3 regions of the Fictibacillus sp. UD genome follow, and region 3 is predicted to be linked to each of the others. Evidence: riboswitches for the same ligand, from Rfam matches in the RefSeq annotation. Region 3 holds a riboswitch; each other region holds the start of a gene.

Evidence for each region. A riboswitch is a leader RNA that binds a small molecule or an ion and turns the genes downstream of it on or off. The one in region 3 is predicted to bind lysine.
Region 1: linked by a shared signal. The riboswitch ahead of P8610_RS09800 (Na+/H+ antiporter NhaC family protein) and the one ahead of P8610_RS01125 (aspartate kinase) in region 3 are both predicted to bind lysine.
Region 2: linked by a shared signal. The riboswitch ahead of lysA (diaminopimelate decarboxylase) and the one ahead of P8610_RS01125 (aspartate kinase) in region 3 are both predicted to bind lysine.

What each region holds. Positions count from the first base shown of each region.
Region 1 covers NZ_JARUHH010000004.1:336,217-342,439, forward strand. The annotation lists gene P8610_RS09775 (DUF72 domain-containing protein) at 14-853, shown strand; gene P8610_RS09780 (YunC family protein) at 1,196-1,498, opposite strand; gene P8610_RS09785 (thymidylate synthase) at 1,643-2,437, shown strand; gene P8610_RS09790 (dihydrofolate reductase) at 2,434-2,910, shown strand; gene yunB (sporulation protein YunB) at 2,981-3,823, shown strand; lysine riboswitch at 3,926-4,109, shown strand; gene P8610_RS09800 (Na+/H+ antiporter NhaC family protein) at 4,253-5,842, shown strand; gene P8610_RS09805 (sodium-dependent transporter) at 6,032-6,223, shown strand, end outside.
Region 2 covers NZ_JARUHH010000001.1:586,677-592,899, reverse strand. The annotation lists gene P8610_RS03090 (hypothetical protein) at 1-306, opposite strand, end outside; gene scpB (SMC-Scp complex subunit ScpB) at 324-914, opposite strand; gene P8610_RS03080 (segregation/condensation protein A) at 921-1,664, opposite strand; gene P8610_RS03075 (DUF309 domain-containing protein) at 1,799-2,311, shown strand; gene P8610_RS03070 (peptidylprolyl isomerase) at 2,478-2,912, opposite strand; gene lysA (diaminopimelate decarboxylase) at 2,983-4,305, opposite strand; lysine riboswitch at 4,399-4,575, opposite strand; gene P8610_RS03060 (spore germination protein) at 4,635-6,110, opposite strand; gene P8610_RS03055 (stage V sporulation protein AE) at 6,091-6,223, opposite strand, start outside.
Region 3 covers NZ_JARUHH010000001.1:218,392-224,614, forward strand. The annotation lists gene uvrC (excinuclease ABC subunit UvrC) at 238-2,019, shown strand; lysine riboswitch at 2,086-2,274, shown strand; gene P8610_RS01125 (aspartate kinase) at 2,510-3,748, shown strand; gene P8610_RS01130 (YslB family protein) at 3,788-4,234, opposite strand; gene P8610_RS01135 (succinate dehydrogenase cytochrome b558 subunit) at 4,537-5,145, shown strand; gene sdhA (succinate dehydrogenase flavoprotein subunit) at 5,161-6,223, shown strand, end outside.

The DNA.
Region 1 (6,223 bases), on a different contig from region 3:
GTGACTTCTAAGAATGATTAAGATCGGTGTTACAGGTTGGGGAGATCACGATTCTCTATATCCAGATGGTACCCCTGCAAGAGATAAGCTTGCTGTCTACAGCGGCCATTTTCCTGTTGTTGAGGTCGATTCTTCCTTTTATGCAGTTCAGCCTATAAAGAATTATGAAAAGTGGGTTACAGCCACTCCGAACGACTTTTCCTTCGTTGTGAAAGCCTATCAAGGCATGACAGGTCATTCGAGAGGCAAATTACCGTTTGATTCAGTTAAAGAAATGTTTGAAGCTTTCGTCTTGTCCATTCAGCCTGTCATCTCGTCAGGGAAGCTTGAGATGGTTCTTTTTCAATATCCGCCATGGTTTGATTGTAAGAAGGAAAATGTTCAGATGCTTCGGTATGCGAAAGAAATGATGGGAGACATCCCCGTCGCTTTAGAGTTTCGGAATCAAACATGGTTTAGCGAGGAAATGACAGAGAAAACGCTGAGTTTTATAAAAGAAGAAGGATGGATTCATACGGTTTGCGACGAACCCCAAGCCGGGACAGGCTCTATACCTATTGTTATGCATGCACAAGAAAAAACACTCGTACGTATGCACGGCAGAAATGTATATGGATGGAACAACCAAGGGCAGCCGAATTGGAGAGAAGTCCGTTATCTTTATCGATATAATGATGCCGAACTAAATGAATGGAAAGAACGGATTCAGAAGCTTGCATCAGAGACAAAGAATCTTACCATCCTATTTAACAATAACTCGGGTGGAGATGCTGCTGACAATGCAAAACAGATGATCGAATTATTAGATATTCATTATGATTTCCTAGCGCCAAGACAATTGGACTTGTTTTAACCTTTTCCTAATATTACAAATTGTTTTCAAAAGATGGTAAACGATTCAATTTTTTAAATGGACTGATATACTAATAGGGTGAATTAAATCAGTTAAGCTGGATAAAGAAAGTGGGGATCACTTTGGATTATAAAAAATTGATTCAGATGATGTACTGCTTACAGGTTGCCTTTGTCGTGAGTGGCGTTTACTTGCTTTTCGTCTACATATTTACGAACAATTCGAAACGTATCCAGTTTCTTACCCTCGTGTTATGTATTAATCTAATATCATTAAAGATCACAAGAGATCGTTTTAAGATATAAAGAAAACTGCGCGGCTTATAGCGCAGTTTTTTTATCATTAAAGCATCTTTAAAAGTGCTTTTCGCCCTTGCATACCAACTTCAATACCTTTTTCCCTTGCTTCAAGTGTAATTGATTCTAAAGGTGCATCCAGCAGCTGTTCGATCGTTCTGACGCCTACAGCGCGCCCTGCAATAATTTTACGGTCTGCTAATTTTTCATTCAACAAAGCTACATCTAGTGCTCCACACATGATATATCCATTATCGTTAAACACAGCCATAAAATTTGTTTTTGGCAAACGAAGGGTGACAGCGGTAAATGGATGTCCTTCTATTAAGATCGGGTTCATCTCTAACATGCTTCCACTCCTTTCTTCATTATTATTTTTATGTGTATATAAGGGAAAAAGTGTTAGGTGTTGAAGCTATTTTTATGGCTTTTTCATGAACAAAAAGGGAGTCGGATATGATACGATTAAAAGAAAAAGAGGAGGCGATGAGGGATGAAACAATACTTGGATTTTCTTCAAGATATCTTACATAACGGTACGAAAAAAGAAGATCGGACAGGCACTGGCACGGTATCTGTATTTGGCCGTCAGATGAGATTTGATTTAGAGGAAGGTTTTCCGCTTGTTACAACAAAAAAACTTCATTTGAAATCTATCATTCATGAATTGCTTTGGTTCTTAAAAGGTGATACAAATATTGCTTATTTAAAAGAAAATGGTGTTCGGATTTGGGATGAGTGGGCAGATGAGGACGGAAATCTTGGTCCAGTTTACGGTCACCAGTGGCGTTCATGGGCTGCTCCAAACGGTGAGACCATCGACCAAATCACAAACGTTATTGAAGACATTAAGAAGAATCCTGATTCAAGACGCTTGATTGTGTCTGCATGGAATCCTTCTGATGTACCGAATATGGCACTCCCGCCTTGTCACTTGCTGTTTCAGTTTTATGTAGCTGATGGCAAGCTATCTTGTCAGCTCTATCAGCGCTCAGCTGACAGCTTCCTAGGTGTGCCTTTTAATATCGCGTCTTATGCACTACTTACAATGATGGTAGCCCAAGTAACTGGTCTTAAGCCAGGCGAGTTCGTTCATACGGTTGGTGATGCACATATCTACACAAATCACCTCGAACAAGTAGAGCTGCAGTTGACCCGTGATCCGAAGCCGCTTCCTAAAATGAAGTTGAACCCGAATGTGGCGAACATTTTTGATTTTACTTATGATGACTTTGAACTGGTTGACTATGAAGCACATCCTCATATCAAAGGCGTGGTGAGCGTATGATTTCTTTTGTTGTTGCAATGGATGAGAACCGGGCCATTGGTAAAGACAATGATCTACCCTGGTATTTGCCAAACGACCTTAAGCATTTTAAGAATGTAACGATGGGGAAACCAATCGTCATGGGTCGTAAAACGTACGAATCGATCGGCAAGCCTTTGCCTGGCCGCGAAAATATAGTGGTAACGAGAGATGACAATTATCAAGCTGAAGGAACAACGATTGTACATTCGGTAGACGATGTATTGAAGAAAGACGCCGAAGAATTGTGTGTAATCGGTGGAACGGAGATTTTTAAATTGTTTATGCCTGTAGCTGACCGCCTATATGTGACTGAGATTCACCATACCTTTGAAGCGGATACTTACTTTCCAGAAATCATTCGAGATGAGTGGCGTGAAGTCTCACGCAAGGCAGGAATCGTTGATGAAAAAAACAAATATGCACATGACTTCGTTGTGTACGAAAAAAATTAAACCATAAAGTTTGAATGAGCCCCCCTCTTGTCTGCATACATATGTATATGTAGATAAAGGGGGTTACCTTTTGCTTAAACGTCGAAAAATGAAACTCCGAAAAGGGCCGCTTCCATTCCGGTTTGTACTCCTGATCTCATTTATTCTTTTTACTTTTATAACCATACAAGGACTTTGGCTTGTGAACAGAGGCATTGAACCTACGCTTATGCTCATCGCTCAAAAGAAGACGGAAGAAATAGCAGCACTAGCGATAAGTGAAGCGATCGATAATGAAATATTAGGTCCTTCAGAGATGGATGATATTATTGAATACAAGACCGATACGGAAGGAAATGTCGTGTTTGCCGGCATTAATCAGAGCGTAGTTAACAGGGTTGCCAATCAATCACAGAAAGTGGTTCAAAAATACCTCAAGGAAATTGAAGAAGGTAAAGCACATGAAGTAATAAGCAACGATGAATTAGGGATAACAGCATATAAAAATGAACCAGGTGTCATTATGGAAATTCCGCTAGGGCAAGCAACGAGAAACTCCTTACTAGCAAACTTAGGTCCTAAAATTCCAATTAAATTCATGCTCATTGGTGAAGCAAACACGGATATTGAAGAAAAAATCGAAAATTCCGGTATCAATAATACATGGATTAATATTGATATTGTGGTAACTGTCAAAACGAGGATTGTTATTCCTTTTGCAACGGAAACAACGGTTGTAAAAAGACCGATTAAGATCACAGCTCAGTTTATAAAAGGAGAGGTACCTGTATACTACAATCAGTCCGGAGATCCGATTCAGCCTACTGTTCCGATCACTCCTGATTTAAAGGAAAAGCCTAAAGACGATAATGAGCTGGATATCCCTGAAGAGAACTCGTCAGAAGAATCGGGTGATGAGGAAGCGGCAGAGTAGGAGATTCCTGAATTTAACAGCATTCATTTGGGTTGACCATTTATTCAACTTTGTTATAATGAGAATTGAATTTAAAATTTTATATGTCTTTAAGCCTATCACCGATGGGGTAGAGGAGCGGATTTTATAAGTACTTTTTCAGAGAGTGACGTCTGTGAAGAAAAAGAAAAGGAACTTCCGCCGAAGCAAAATGTAAACCGTCTGTTCACTTTTGCTGGGTTTACACTGAAAAAGTGTAAAACTGTCACTGCTTGGGAATTAAAAGCAGTGGAGGACTACTGATCGATGAGGAAAACCATAAATTACTTAAGTGATTGATAGCAGGTTATTTCCTTGTCTATTAATCGCTTTTTATTTTGTCTTTTTTTCCTCAACGTCCTGTAAACACTCCTCAAAAATCGATGGCTAATGAAAAGAAGGAGGAACATCATGGAATTTGAGAATTCGATTTATTCATTAATACCGCCCGTTTTGGCCATTTTAATGGTTGTTTTAACACGAAGAGTATTGATCTCTTTAGGGGCTGGAATTGTAGCGGGAGCACTATTGCTTCACGATTTTAATATTGGTGCTACGTTAAAGGAAATTGGAACGATTGTAAAAGGGCATTTCGTTGCTGACGGAGCACTAAATGAATGGAATGTGTATATCCTGCTGTTTCTATTGATCTTAGGAATGATGACGAGCATTATCTCTTTAGCTGGAGGAAGCCGAGCTTTTGGTGAGTGGGCGATTTCCAGAGTGAAAACAAGAAGAGGTGCACAGCTTTTAACGGTTGTTTTTGGACTAGTTATTTTTATTGATGATTACTTTAATTCACTTGCTGTAGGAAATGTAAGCAGACCGATTACAGATCGCCACCGTATTTCAAGGGCGAAACTCGCTTATTATTTAGATTCGACTGCTGCTCCTGTATGTGTAATCTCACCAGTGTCTAGTTGGGGAGCTTACATTATCGGGATTATCGGCACGATTTTTGCTACACATGAGATCACAAACATGTCTGCGTTCAGTGCTTTTATTCAAATGATCCCTATGAATTTTTATGCAGTTTTTGCACTTATTCTTGTGTTTGCGGTTGCTTATTTTCAACTTGATTTTGGACCGATGAGAAGACATGAAGAACGTGCTTTTTCAACAGGCGAAGTCATTGATCCAGAGAAAAAAGCAGCAATCGGTGAAGGAATCAAGCTTGAAGAAAGCGATAAAGGGAAAGTTGGAGATCTTGTTTGGCCGATCGTTCTTTTGATTGTTTCAACGGTTGGATTCATGATCTATACAGGCATTCAAAATGTAAAAGGCCTAGAAGAACCAACGGCTGTTACACTTTTATCTATCTTTGAAAATACAGATGTACCAAAGTCATTAGTTTATGGAGGTTTGATTGGATTAACTGCAGCCATTCTGTTCTTCTTGCCTAAAAAAATGGGTGCGGCCTCACTAGGAAAAGGTCTTGGTCGCGGTGTTCAATCCATGATTGGTGCAGTAACGATCTTACTTTTTGCTTGGACGATTATCTCCATTATAGATAGCCTTGGAACAGGGAAATACCTCGCTGGATTGGTTGATCAGCATATGAACTTAGCTTATCTTCCGTTCGTTCTATTTGTACTGTCAGGTCTAATGGCTTTTGCGACAGGTACGTCTTGGGGAACGTTCGGAGTTATGCTTCCGATTGCAGCAGAAATTTCAGCTTCCACTAACATCGAACTGATGTTGCCAGTACTTGCCGCTGTGCTTGCTGGATCTGTGTTTGGAGACCATTGTTCACCAATTTCAGATACAACGATCCTTTCATCAACAGGAGCGGGAAGTCATCATATTGATCATGTCATGACACAGCTACCTTACAGTTTAATCGCTGCTGGAGTATCTGCAGTGGGTTATCTTGCACTCGGATTAACTGAAAGTGTTTGGATAGGACTATTGGTGTCAACGGGAGTATTTGCTATCGTTTTGTTATTTATAAAAAAATTATCTAGTAAAAATAGCATTGCTGACAATTCGATAAAAGCATAATTTTGAAAGTGTCTGGTAGTAAACCAGGCACTTTTTCTTATATTTATACGACTTCTTTCCCCTAATTCCGACAAAATAACTAAAAACGTTTTGACAGATTTCAACGTTATGTAATATACTGAACGCAGAATAATCAGAAAAAAGTAATAATTTTAAACTTTTAGATTTTGTAAAAAGGGGGACACAACAATGGAAAACAGGCAACAATGGGGAAGCCGCTATGGATTTATTTTAGCAGCGGTTGGTTCCGCTATCGGTCTCGGCAATATCTGGAGATTTCCGGCAGTTGCTTATGAAAACGGTGGAGGAGCATTTTTTATCCCGTATCTTGTAGCACTCTTAACGGCAGGGATTCCCTTACTCATCCTGGAATTCACATTA
Region 2 (6,223 bases), 370 kb from region 3:
GAGATTCCTAAATTCATCATAGTCGTTTATATAAACTCGTTTCCGCTTTAAATATGCGTTATTGCTGCTCAACGCAACAAGTGAAGCAATCTCACGTATTTTGTAAGTATCCAAGTATTCTTTCCAGAAGTCATGCTGCGTTAATTCCTCTTGAAGTTTTTCTTCAAAATATCGCACATAAAGCAGGTGAAAAGTTTGTGTTTTCCCGTTCAATTCATAAGTAGCTTCTGAACGGTTGAAAAAATCTTCTGATGTATTCGGCTTTTCTTTTTCTAACTCAATACCCTCAATATGCTGAATCAACAATGCATAACTCCCCCTTACTAATCTTCAGTATTTAGTGATTCCTGAAACTTTGAAAAGAACAAGTCTGCTTCCTGTTCAACACTTTCTTCCTTTATGTTCTCAGGCAGCGGTGGCAGCTCCTTAATGTTCTGCAGACCAAAATGCTCTAAAAATGCTTTGGTTGTTCCATAAAGGATCGCTCTACCGGTACCCTCAGCTCTTCCAACTTCTTTTACAAGTCCTTTTGCAGATAATGTCTGTAAAGGCTTTTCTGTTTTTACACCTCTTACTTCTTCAATCTCAGACCTCGTAATCGGCTGTTTATAAGCAATGATTGCGAGTGTTTCAAGCGCAGCCTGTGAAAGTGTTGAATGTCCTGGTGTTTCGACTAGCCGCTCATAATAGACAGCATGATCCGGCTTTGTTACAAATTGAAGAGATCCCGCATATTCCACAATAGACATCCCTCTGTCTGATGACGAATAACTCTCCTTCAATTCTTCAATGATGGGATCCAAATCTTTGCTATCAATCTCCAGTACTTGAGCGATCTGTTTTCTATCAATTCCTTCGTCGCCACTGACAAAAAGCAAACCCTCGACAACTGCTTTTATTTCATTTCGTTCCAAATCGTATTACTCCTCTAACATCGTTATATATATTTCACTAAAATGATCTTGCTGTTCACAATTGATAGTTTTCACCTTCATTAATTCTAAAATCGCAAGAAACGTAACAACCACGTGCTCTTTTGTACTTTTATCAAACAGCTCTGTAAACTTTTTTCGTCCTCCTACTGAAACAAGTGAACTTTTTATTTGTTCCATCCTTGTTTCGATAGGAATCTCTTGACGTTCAATCGTCGTTTGTCTCGGAGCACGGGTAACCTTCTCTTGAAAGACTTTTTGCATCGCCTGCAGCATATCATAAAGGGTTACATTCGTGACTTGTTTGGCAGTTTCTTCTTTTTCAAACTGACTCAAATCAAGCGGCTGTCTCGTATAGACTAAACTTCTTGCGGATTCTCTTTCTTTTAGCTCATCTGCAGCATGTTTATACTTTCTATACTCTACTAGCCTTCTAACAAGCTCATCTCTCGGATCTTCTTCCATCTCAAGTTCCATCTGGTTTTCAAACAGTTCTTCCTCATGCTTCGGCAGCAGCATCTTACTCTTAATCGCTAGCAGTGTAGCTGCCATCACTAAAAATTCACTTGCCACATCCAGTTTTAGTTCTTTCATCGTATGTATATATTGAAGGTATTGCTCAGTGATAATGGCTACTGGAATATCATAAATATCCACTTCGTAGGTTTGTATTAAATGAAGCAATAAATCAAGCGGACCTTCAAATCCATCAAGCTTCACACTATATTGCATAACATTTCCCCAGTTTTATCAGCGTTTTTGTATTATAAAATTATATCATATTTTGTTCGTGTCGCGGTTTGTTTTTATTCACACGGTGCATGTGGTAAACTTAAAATCGAGCTTATTAAGGGGCGTGAACGACTGTGATATACCCAAAACCATGGATTGAATACTTAATACATTTTCATAGAGAACAAGATTACTTTGAATGCCATGAAGTTCTTGAAGAGCATTGGAAGAACGAAGGGATGAAAGGTGATCTGTGGCCGGGACTCATCCAACTCGCTGTCGCACTCTATCATCAGCGGCGAGGTAACATGAACGGCGCAAAAAAAATGATTACGAGCGGTTTACGAAAACTTGAAAAAGAAGAATCAACTATAAAGGAACTTGGGATACAAACTCAGCCATTTTTTGAACTGATTAGGGAGAGAAAACAAAAAATTGAGCAACAGAAACCCTTTGAGCCGATATCTCTGCCCCTAACAACGGAATTATTACAAAAATGCTTATTTGAAGCAAACGCATCTGAAGAAGATTGGTTCCCACAAGCCATGATTGATGACCATATCGTTCATAAGCACTCATTAAGAGATCGAACCTCTGTTATTGATGAACGAAATAAACAAAAACTGAAGAAAAACAGAATTTTATGAAGGTTGACTCACACTATTTGTTGAATTGAGCTTTCATTCAGCCAATTTCATTATTAATTTGACGAGTTTAAATGATTAATTTGACTAATTTTAATCATATATTGACGAGTCGACATAAATAAAAAAAGCTCCGGATCATTTCCGGAGCTTTCCTCATTTTAAGAGATTATTCTTCCCAAACTTTAACTTCTTTCATTACATCGCCTTGTTTAATGCGAAGTACCGTTTCCATGCCTTCGGTAACTTGTCCGAAAACCGTGTGAACACCGTTCAAGTGCGGCTGTGGCTCATGTACGATAAAGAATTGGCTTCCGCCTGTATCACGGCCAGCATGTGCCATTGATAGAGAACCAGCTACGTGCTTATGCGGGTTTCCTTCTGTTTCACAAGGGATTGAATAACCAGGGCCGCCAGCTCCAGTTCCCGTAGGGTCTCCACCTTGAGCTACGAAACCAGGGATAACACGGTGGAACGTTACACCGTTATAAAACCCTTCGTTTGCAAGTTTTTCAAAGTTTTCTACTGTTCCAGGTGCTTCTTCTTGGAACAAATCAAAAAGTATTTTTTCGCCATTTTCAAATTCAATCGAACCTTTTTTCATAAAAAACAGGCCTCCTTCAACTTCATTACAACTACCATTGTACGGTTAAATGACTGCTCCGTAAACTAATTTACACAAAAACATTTGTTTTTAATGGGACATCATTCTTAATGAGGTCTTCATATGTTTCCCGTTTCACTACAAGTTGTTCCTCGCCGTTCTCTACAAACACAACGGCAGGTCGTTGAATGCGGTTATAATTGCTCGCCATGCTGTATCCATATGCTCCGGTACATGATACTGCTAAATAATCGTTATCCGTTACTTTCGGCAGCTCGATATCCCAGATCAGCATATCTCCGCTCTCACAGCATTTGCCTGCGATGGATACGGTTTGTGCAGGCTTTTCGTTCATTTTGTTTGCGACATAAGCTTCATATTTTGCCTGATAGAGTGCAGGGCGAATGTTATCGGTCATTCCGCCGTCAACAGAAACATAATGTCTAACACCTTCAATCTCTTTTTGCGATCCGATTGAATAGATCGTTGTTCCTGCGTCACCTACAAGGGACCGGCCTGGTTCAATCCACAACTCAGGTAAACCTCTTCCTTCAAAACGGTTCATCTGTTTGCTCACTTCTTCAATCATAGCCGTGACATACTGTTCTGGTGCAAGCGGTGTGTCTTCAGAAGTATATTGAATACCAAAACCTCCACCAAGGTTAACGACTTCTGGAAAATAGTTGAAGCTCTCTTCCCATTTCTTAAAGTGCCCAAATAACTTCTCGATCGCTAAAGTAAAACCATCTGTTTCAAAGATTTGAGAACCGATATGACAATGAACCCCTAATACTTGAAAACCTTCATAATCAAGAACTTCCTGCAGCGCCTTATCAGCTTGGCCGTTCCCTAAATCAAAACCAAATTTAGAATCCTCCTGGCCGGTAATGATGTAATCATGTGTATGTGCCTCAATTCCTGGAGTGAGCCGCAATAAAATATTCACTTTTTTATTGAGTTTGCTGCTTAACATTTTTAGTAATGAGATCTCAAAAAAGTTGTCAACTACAATACATCCTACTCCAGCATTAAGTGCAAACTCTAACTCTTCATAGCTTTTATTGTTACCATGGAAATGAATTCTTTCTGCTGGAAACTCTGCTTGAAGGGCTGTGTAAAGCTCTCCGCCTGAAACTACATCTAGACTTAATCCTTCTTGTTCGATCAGCTGAAACATGGCGATGGAAGAGAACGCTTTAGATGCGTACGCGACTTGGTAGCCCACACCTTTTTCTTCGAATGCTCTCTTAAAACCTCTTGCTCTATTCTTTATCAAAGATACATCGTACAGATAAAGTGGTGTTCCGTATTTTTTTGCAAGTTCAACCGTATCTGTACCACCTATCCATAGATGATGATTTTGTCCGATCTGTGCTGTACCGTGTAAATTCACAAAAAATCCCCTCTCGTTGTTGATAGAGAATTCAATCCCGACAAATACAAAAGACAGCCGCAACTAAGGCAGGCTGTCATAACCGTACCCTCATGTCGGAATAGCTCTCCACTACTGCTGTAGTGACAGTCCGTTGCTTCTTCAGCAGCGGCCCAGCATAAAAAGAGATGGAGCTCTTTTTACACTTCGGCAAATTGACCTTTCAACATATTTCATCGTCATCCACAAACTCCATATGCTACTCATTCGTTTTGCGCCTCTACCTCATATGAGGCATATATAATTAGTTATGAATTTAACACAATTTTCAACAATCAGCAAGGGACAGATTAATTAGTTGGCTGTTTTTTTGTGTTTTGCGGATGCACGATGCTCGGTCGCACTTTAGAGAGCGGAACGGCTATCCGAATGACAATCTGCAGAAACGCTTTCGGATTAAACGGTAAGAGCGGCCATAAGTATGGTGTGTTCAAGTTCTTAATGGTTGCCATGTATAAAATCATAATCGTAAACCCGATTACAAACCCCGGAACTTTAAAGAGCATCACCATTGCAATTAAGAAGAGCCGCAGCACTTTATTGGCGATACTGAGCTCGTAGCTTGGAGTTGAGAACGATCCGATCGCAGCAATTGCTACATACAAGATAACTTCTGGAACGAACAAGCCAACGTCAATCGCAATCTGGCCGATCAATACTGCTGCGATCAGACCCATAGCGGTGGAAAGGGCACTAGGTGTATGAATGGCTGCAAGCCTCAAGATATCAATTCCAATTTCCGCAAAGATGATCTGTAAAAATAATGGAATGTTGGTTGTTTTATTTGGTCCGATAAAATCAATAAAAGGCGGCAGCAGTTCTTTTTCCATTGAAAACAAAAGCCACATCGGAACTAAAAAGACAGAAGCGAGCATCCCAGTAAAACGTGTCCATCTTAAAAAAGCACCGATAAATGGAGTCTGCCTATACTCTTCTGCATGCTGAACATGATGAAAGAGTGTCGTAGGGGTAATAATAACGCTCGGAGATGTATCCGTGATAATCAATACATGCCCTTCCATTAAATGCTGAGCTGCAACGTCAGGCCGCTCTGTATACCGGACTAAGGGAAACGGATTCCAGCCTTGTTTAACAATAAATTCTTCGATCGTTTTATCAGCCATCGGTATGCCATCAATGTCTATAGAGCTGAGTTCTTTTCTGATCAGATCAACGAGTCCTGGATCTGCAACGTCCTGTATATAAGAAAGACATACATCGGTTTTAGACCTTTCTCCAACTTGCATAATTTCGTGTCTTAAACGCTCATCTCGAATACGTCTTCTTGTAAGAGCAGTGTTGATGATGATGTTCTCCGTATATCCGTCGCGGGCACCTCTTACAACTTTCTCGATATCCGGTTCTTCAGGAGACCTACCAGGGTAGCTCCTTACGTCAACAACAAAGGCTTCTTCCTCACCGTCAACAAAGATAACGATTAATCCTGACAGCATCCTGTCTACGGCTTCATCTAATGATTTTGTTAGCTCCACTTGCTGGTGAGCCAAATGATTATGTACAAGGTCTTTTACTTTGCCTGGTGACCTATGACCATGATCCATATCCATAAGCTCACGATAGATCATAATGATGAACTCACTATCACAAAGACCTGTACAATAATAAAGCTGCAGTTCTTTTTTTAGAACAAAAATCTTTCTGACCCCAACATCGAAACTTACGCCGATGCCAAGACGTTCTTTTAAGAACTTTTCTGTGTCATGAATATTCTTACTGATCGGAGTCTTATTTTTGGCGTTTCCCACTTGATTCGCTCCTTTCTAAAATGAGTTTAATGGCTTTAACTGTAATCGGAGCCCCTTTTTCGACAGCATCGAAGCCTGACATTTTACCAATGTCTCCTATTCCAACCACAAAG
Region 3 (6,223 bases):
AGCTAGGCAGGAGATACATAACTGATGAGTTCAGGTGATCAACCGCATACAATCAAGCATTAAAGAAAGAAATCAACTAATATTTCTAAAAGAAAAACCATCGCTTTTGTACTATTTTCTAGGAAATATTGTCGATAAATGAATGTATATGGTAATTTAATCACGAGAGTATAATGATTTACCTCATACATGATATGATTAAAGAAAAGACTGCAATGAAGTTAAAGGGGGGATGACATGACCTCTGTATCGGTAAAACAAAAATTAATGCTGCTTCCTGATCAGCCAGGATGCTACCTCATGAAAAATGAGTTCGGTAAAGTAATCTACGTAGGTAAAGCAAAGGTTTTAAAAAATCGAGTGAAATCTTACTTTTCAGGAACACATGATGGTAAAACACAAAGACTCGTCAGTGAGATCAGAGACTTTGAATATATTGTCACCTCTACTGAGATGGAAGCATTAGTTCTCGAGATGAACCTAATAAAAAAGCATGATCCTCGGTATAATGTCATGCTGAAAGATGATAAAAGCTATCCATATTTAAAAATTACTTCTGAAAAACAGCCAAGACTATTATACACAAGGAAAATAAAAAAAGATGGCGGCAAATATTTTGGACCGTTTGTAAATGCATATGCGGCCCAAGAAACGAAAAAACTGTTAGACCGTATTTTTCCACTAAGAAAATGCGACACGATGCCTAAACGAGTGTGTTTGTACTATCACATTGGTCAATGTTTAGGGCCATGTGTTTACGATATTACAGAACAAGAAAACAAGAAGATGGTAGAAGGTATTGTGAAGTTTCTTAATGGCGGATATCAAGATGTGAAAAACCAGTTATCTGAAAAGATGCTTGAAGCGTCTGAAGCCCTAAATTTTGAAAGAGCAAAAGAACTGCGCGATCAGATTCAGCACATAGAAGCTGTAATGGAAAAGCAGAAGATGATGACAGCAGATCTAGTGGATCGAGACGTGTTTGGCTATCATTTTGATAAAGGCTGGATGTGTGTTCAAGTCTTTTTTATCCGTCAAGGTAAAGTGATTGCTAGGGATATTTCAGTTTTTCCTTTTTACGGAGAGGCTCATGAGGATCTACTTACATTTATCGGTCAGTTTTATCTGCAAAAAAATCATCTGCTGCCTAAAGAAATTCTACTTCCGCAAGAAGTAGACGCTGAACTCGTTTCAGAGCTTCTTCAAGTAAAAGTTCTTCAGCCAAAAAAAGGCCAGAAGAAAGAGCTAGTTGAATTAGCCACTAAAAATGCGACCCTTGCTCTTAACGAAAAATTTGCTTTGATTGAACAGGATGAAGCTAGAACGATAAAAGCAGTAGAGAACCTGGGTGAGAGAATGGGTGTAGCTCCACCATATCGAATAGAAGCGTTTGATAACTCAAATATTCATGGAACAGATCCTGTATCGGCGATGGTGGTTTTTGTAGATGGAAAACCATATAAGAAAGATTATAGAAAATATAAGATCAAATCGGTGGAAGGTCCTGATGATTATGCTTCCATGAAAGAAGTCGTCAGAAGAAGATACACAAGAGTATTAAGGGAAGAAGGGGAACTTCCGAGTTTGATTCTTATTGATGGAGGAAAAGGTCAGATTTCAGCAGCTCAAGATGTTTTAGAAAATGAGCTCAACCTTTTTATACCTGTGGCAGGACTGTCGAAGGATGACAAACATAGAACGTCACAACTATGGATTGGTGATCCTCCAGAAATGATCCACTTGCCGCGAAACAGCCAGGAATTTTATCTTTTGCAACGTATTCAGGATGAAGTGCATCGATTTGCGATATCGTTTCATCGTAAAGTACGTTCTAAAAGTATGTTTGAATCCACATTAGATAACATAGCGGGGATTGGAGATAAAAGAAAGAAGATGCTTCTTCGCCATTTTGGTTCGCTGAAAAAACTAAAGGAAGCGTCTGTCGAAGAGATACAAGAAGCTGGAGTGCCTAAACCTGTTGCTGAACTCATTACAAAAGCCTTTTTATCAAATGAGTAGTTGCAGTTGAAGAATAACTTTGTTAAAATGAATCCAACTTTATAAATAATGCCATGCTTCGAATGAAGTGATGGTAGAGGAGCAGGAACCAATAGTAGACCATCTGAAGAGAAGAAGCTCTTAAGATGATGGAGGAAAGGGGATTCTTGCCGAAGTGTAAAAGGACTTCTAGCCTTTTATGCTGGACCTGTATTGAATAAATACAGAGCTGTCACACAAGTCCCCCCAGGATTTGTGTGGAGGACTATCTCACTAGGGGAAACAAACTTGGCTTGCTGCGGATAATAGCAACAATAAGGTTTTTTCCTTATTGTTGCTTTTTTTGTTTTTACTTTCAGAATAATATAACTTTTCCCGCATGTTCGATTATCTGGTGAAAGTTATTGTTGAAAGTATTAGTGCAACTAAGTAGACGTGAATAGATTGAACGTCAACAAAGTTTTCTATTAAAAGAGATAGATTATTACAACAAGAAGGGAATTAGAGAATCATGGGGAGAATCGTACAAAAATTTGGCGGTACAAGTGTTGGTTCAGTTGAGCGGATACAAAATGTTGCAAAACGGATCATCCATGAAGTTGATGGCGGGAATGAAGTCGTTGTTGTCGTATCTGCAATGGGTAAAACAACAGATGAGCTTGTAAGACTGGCTGGAGAAATCAATCGTAATCCTTCCAAGCGTGAAATGGATATGCTTCTTACTACAGGAGAACAAGTTACGATTGCACTATTAACGATGGCTCTTCATCATGAAGGATACAAAGCTCAATCCTTAACAGGCTGGCAAGCTGGAATTCAAACAGAAAATGCTTTTTCGAATGCTAGGATACTAGACATTGATTCCGAAAGAATAAACGGTTTGCTAAAGGAAGGAAACATTGTTGTTGTAGCTGGTTTCCAAGGGCTGATCCCTGAGACAAAAGATATAGCTACTCTTGGAAGAGGCGGATCGGACACTACAGCCGTTGCATTAGCAGCAGCATTGAAAGCTGACCGATGTGATATCTATACAGATGTTACTGGCGTTTATACGACCGATCCTCGAGTAGTAAAATCAGCAAGAAAAATACCTTCTATCTCTTATGATGAGATGCTGGAAATGGCGAACCTTGGAGCAGGAGTTCTGCACCCTAGAGCAGTAGAGTTCGCAAAAAACTATTCCATTACGTTAGAAGTTAGATCGAGTATGAGTGAAGAACGCGGAACGTTAGTAGAGGAGGAAGCATCAATGGAACAAAACTTAATGGTAAGAGGTTTGGCATTTGAAGGGAATATAACGAAAATCACAGTTTCAGCGATTCCTAATGAGATCCATGCATTAGCGGAACTGTTTACAATACTTGCTTCAAACGGAATTAATGTAGATATTATCATTCAAAATGTATTAAATGAAGAAAAAACAAATATTTCATTTTCGATAGAATCGAGCTCTTTATCAGAAACACAAGAAGTACTTGCTGCTCATCAAGAACAATTAGGATTTGAATCCATCAGTTATGAAGGGGAGCTTGCTAAAGTTTCTATTGTAGGATCAGGAATGATTTCTAATCCTGGTGTAGCTGCTAAAATGTTTAAAGCTTTGTCAGATAAAGATATTATGATTAAGATGGTAAGCACATCAGAAATTAAGGTTTCAACCGTTGTTAAACAACAAGATATGATTAAGTCAATTGAAACGCTGCATGATGTATTTGAATTGGATGCACGTGTTCCAGTACAGAACACGTAATGAAAACAATCAAAAAGCCGGCTTATGCCGGCTTTTGTGTTATTCGATCGTATCTTTTTTATCCCATTGAACGGTGATGGAAACTTTGTTCCGTTTAACAGATTCTAATGCTTCGGTCGTACATTTTTTTTGCAGCTGGACTTGTTCTGCCAGAAAACCTGCTTCTAAGCTAAACGTTTGGTGACTGAAATTCTCGATTCGCTGCTCAATGAGAACAGAGTGTAAAGAGAACAGCATTTCTGTTTTTGATGCTTCAATCATTTCAAGATTACCCCAGCCTGCTTCAATAAAAAATGCATGTACTTCTTCCATCGTATGTAAAGGATATTTTCTGGCTAAGTGTCTTCCTGCCCAATATAGAATATTTCGTTCTTGTTTACCGAGAAGTTCAGGCAACAAATCGCTTCGAAGGATTTCATACCCAAAAGCTGAAACAGAAAGCTGTTCTACAGGGGTGTTATCATCCTTTGTTTTTTGTTTAAACATTCTGCATCCCTTCTTTCTATTTTTATTATAACGGGAATGCTGTTTAAACTCTAGAGCAACTATCGGTATTTGTCGAAAATCTTAGCAGGAAAAAACGTTGATTTATCAATAAAATTTACGCATTAAGTTGTTAGCGTTTTCTTGACGGTGTCAAACGATGGGAGTAAAATGGACATGTTGCTAGTTAATTAAACTAATTGTTTAACACTCATCCTCTAAAAGAGGAAACTTAAAACGCTTACATGTGGAGAGGAACAAAGATTAGCAGCCAGAGAGAGGCTAAATTTGAAGGGGGCAAGAAAATGGCTGGCAGTAGAGATTTTATTAACAGAAGAATTCATTCATTATTAGGAGTAATTCCGATCGGGCTTTTTCTCGTTCAGCATTTAGTTGTAAACCATTTTGCAACAAGGGATGCTGAAGCATTTAACAAAGCGGCGCACTTTATGGAAAGTTTACCGTTTCGTATTTTCCTAGAAACGTTTGTTATCTATTTACCACTTTTGTTTCATGCAGTGTTTGGACTTTACATTACGTTCCAAGCAAAAAATAACGTTACCCGTTATGGCTATTTCCGAAATGCGATGTTCCTTGTTCAGCGTGTAACAGGTGTGATCACATTGATTTTTATCGCTTGGCACGTTTGGGAAACACGCGTACAAGCTGCATTGGGACAAGAAGTAAACTTCAATATGATGGCAGATATATTAAGTTCTCCATTCATGGTTGCCTTCTATCTTGTAGGTGTTTTATCTGCGGTATTCCATTTTGCTAACGGATTATGGTCGTTCTTTGTCAGCTGGGGCCTTACAGTTTCGCCTCGTTCACAGAAAATTTCAACATACGTAACAATGGCTGTATTCGTAGCTCTTGCTATTGTTAGCGTTAGAACAATCTTTGCATTCATTTAAAAGGGGTGAGACAAATTGAGTAATCAAAAAATTATTGTTGTTGGCGGAGGTCTCGCCGGATTAATGGCTACAATTAAAGCAGCTGAAGCTGGTGTTAATGTTGACCTCTTCTCAGTAGTTCCAGTAAAACGTTCGCATTCTGTTTGTGCTCAAGGTGGTATAAACGGTGCTGTAAATACAAAAGGTGAAGGAGATTCACCGTGGGAGCATTTTGATGACTCTGTTTACGGAGGAGACTTCTTAGCAAACCAGCCGCCTGTAAAAGCAATGTGTGATGCGGCACCAGGAATCATCCACTTAATGGACCGTATGGGTGTTATGTTCAACAGAACGCCTGAAGGATTGCTTGATTTCCGTCGTTTCGGTGGCACTCAGCATCACCGTACAGCATTTGCAGGTGCTACAACAGGTCAGCAATTATTATATGCACTTGATGAGCAAGTTCGACGTCATGAAGTTGCGGGTCTTGTAACGAAGTATGAAGGCTGGGAATTCTTATCTGCAATCATTGATGACGAAGGCCAATGCCGCGGAATTACGGCTCAAAACTTAAAAACGATGGAGATCGTAAGTTTTCCTGCTGATGCTGTTATTATGGCAACTGGTGGCCCTGGTATTATCTTTGGTAAGTCAACAAACTCTGTCATTAACACAGGTGGCGCTGCATCTTCTCTTTATCAGCAAGGTGTTTATTACGCAAATGGTGAGTTTATTCAAATTCACCCAACTGCTATTCCTGGTGATGACAAGCTCCGTCTAATGAGTGAGTCAGCACGTGGTGAAGGTGGACGTGTTTGGACATATAAAGATGGGAAGCCTTGGTACTTCCTTGAAGAGAAATATCCAGCTTACGGTAACCTTGTTCCTCGTGATATTGCAACTCGTGAAATCTTCCACGTTTGTGTAGATCTAAAGTTAGGAATTAATGGCGAAAACATGGTATACCTTGATCTTTCTCACAAAGATCCTAAGGAATTAGATATTAAGCTTGGCGGGATCATTGAGATCTATGAGAAGTTCATGGGTGATGACCCACGTAAAGTTCCAATGAAAATCTTCCCAGCTGTTCACTATTCAA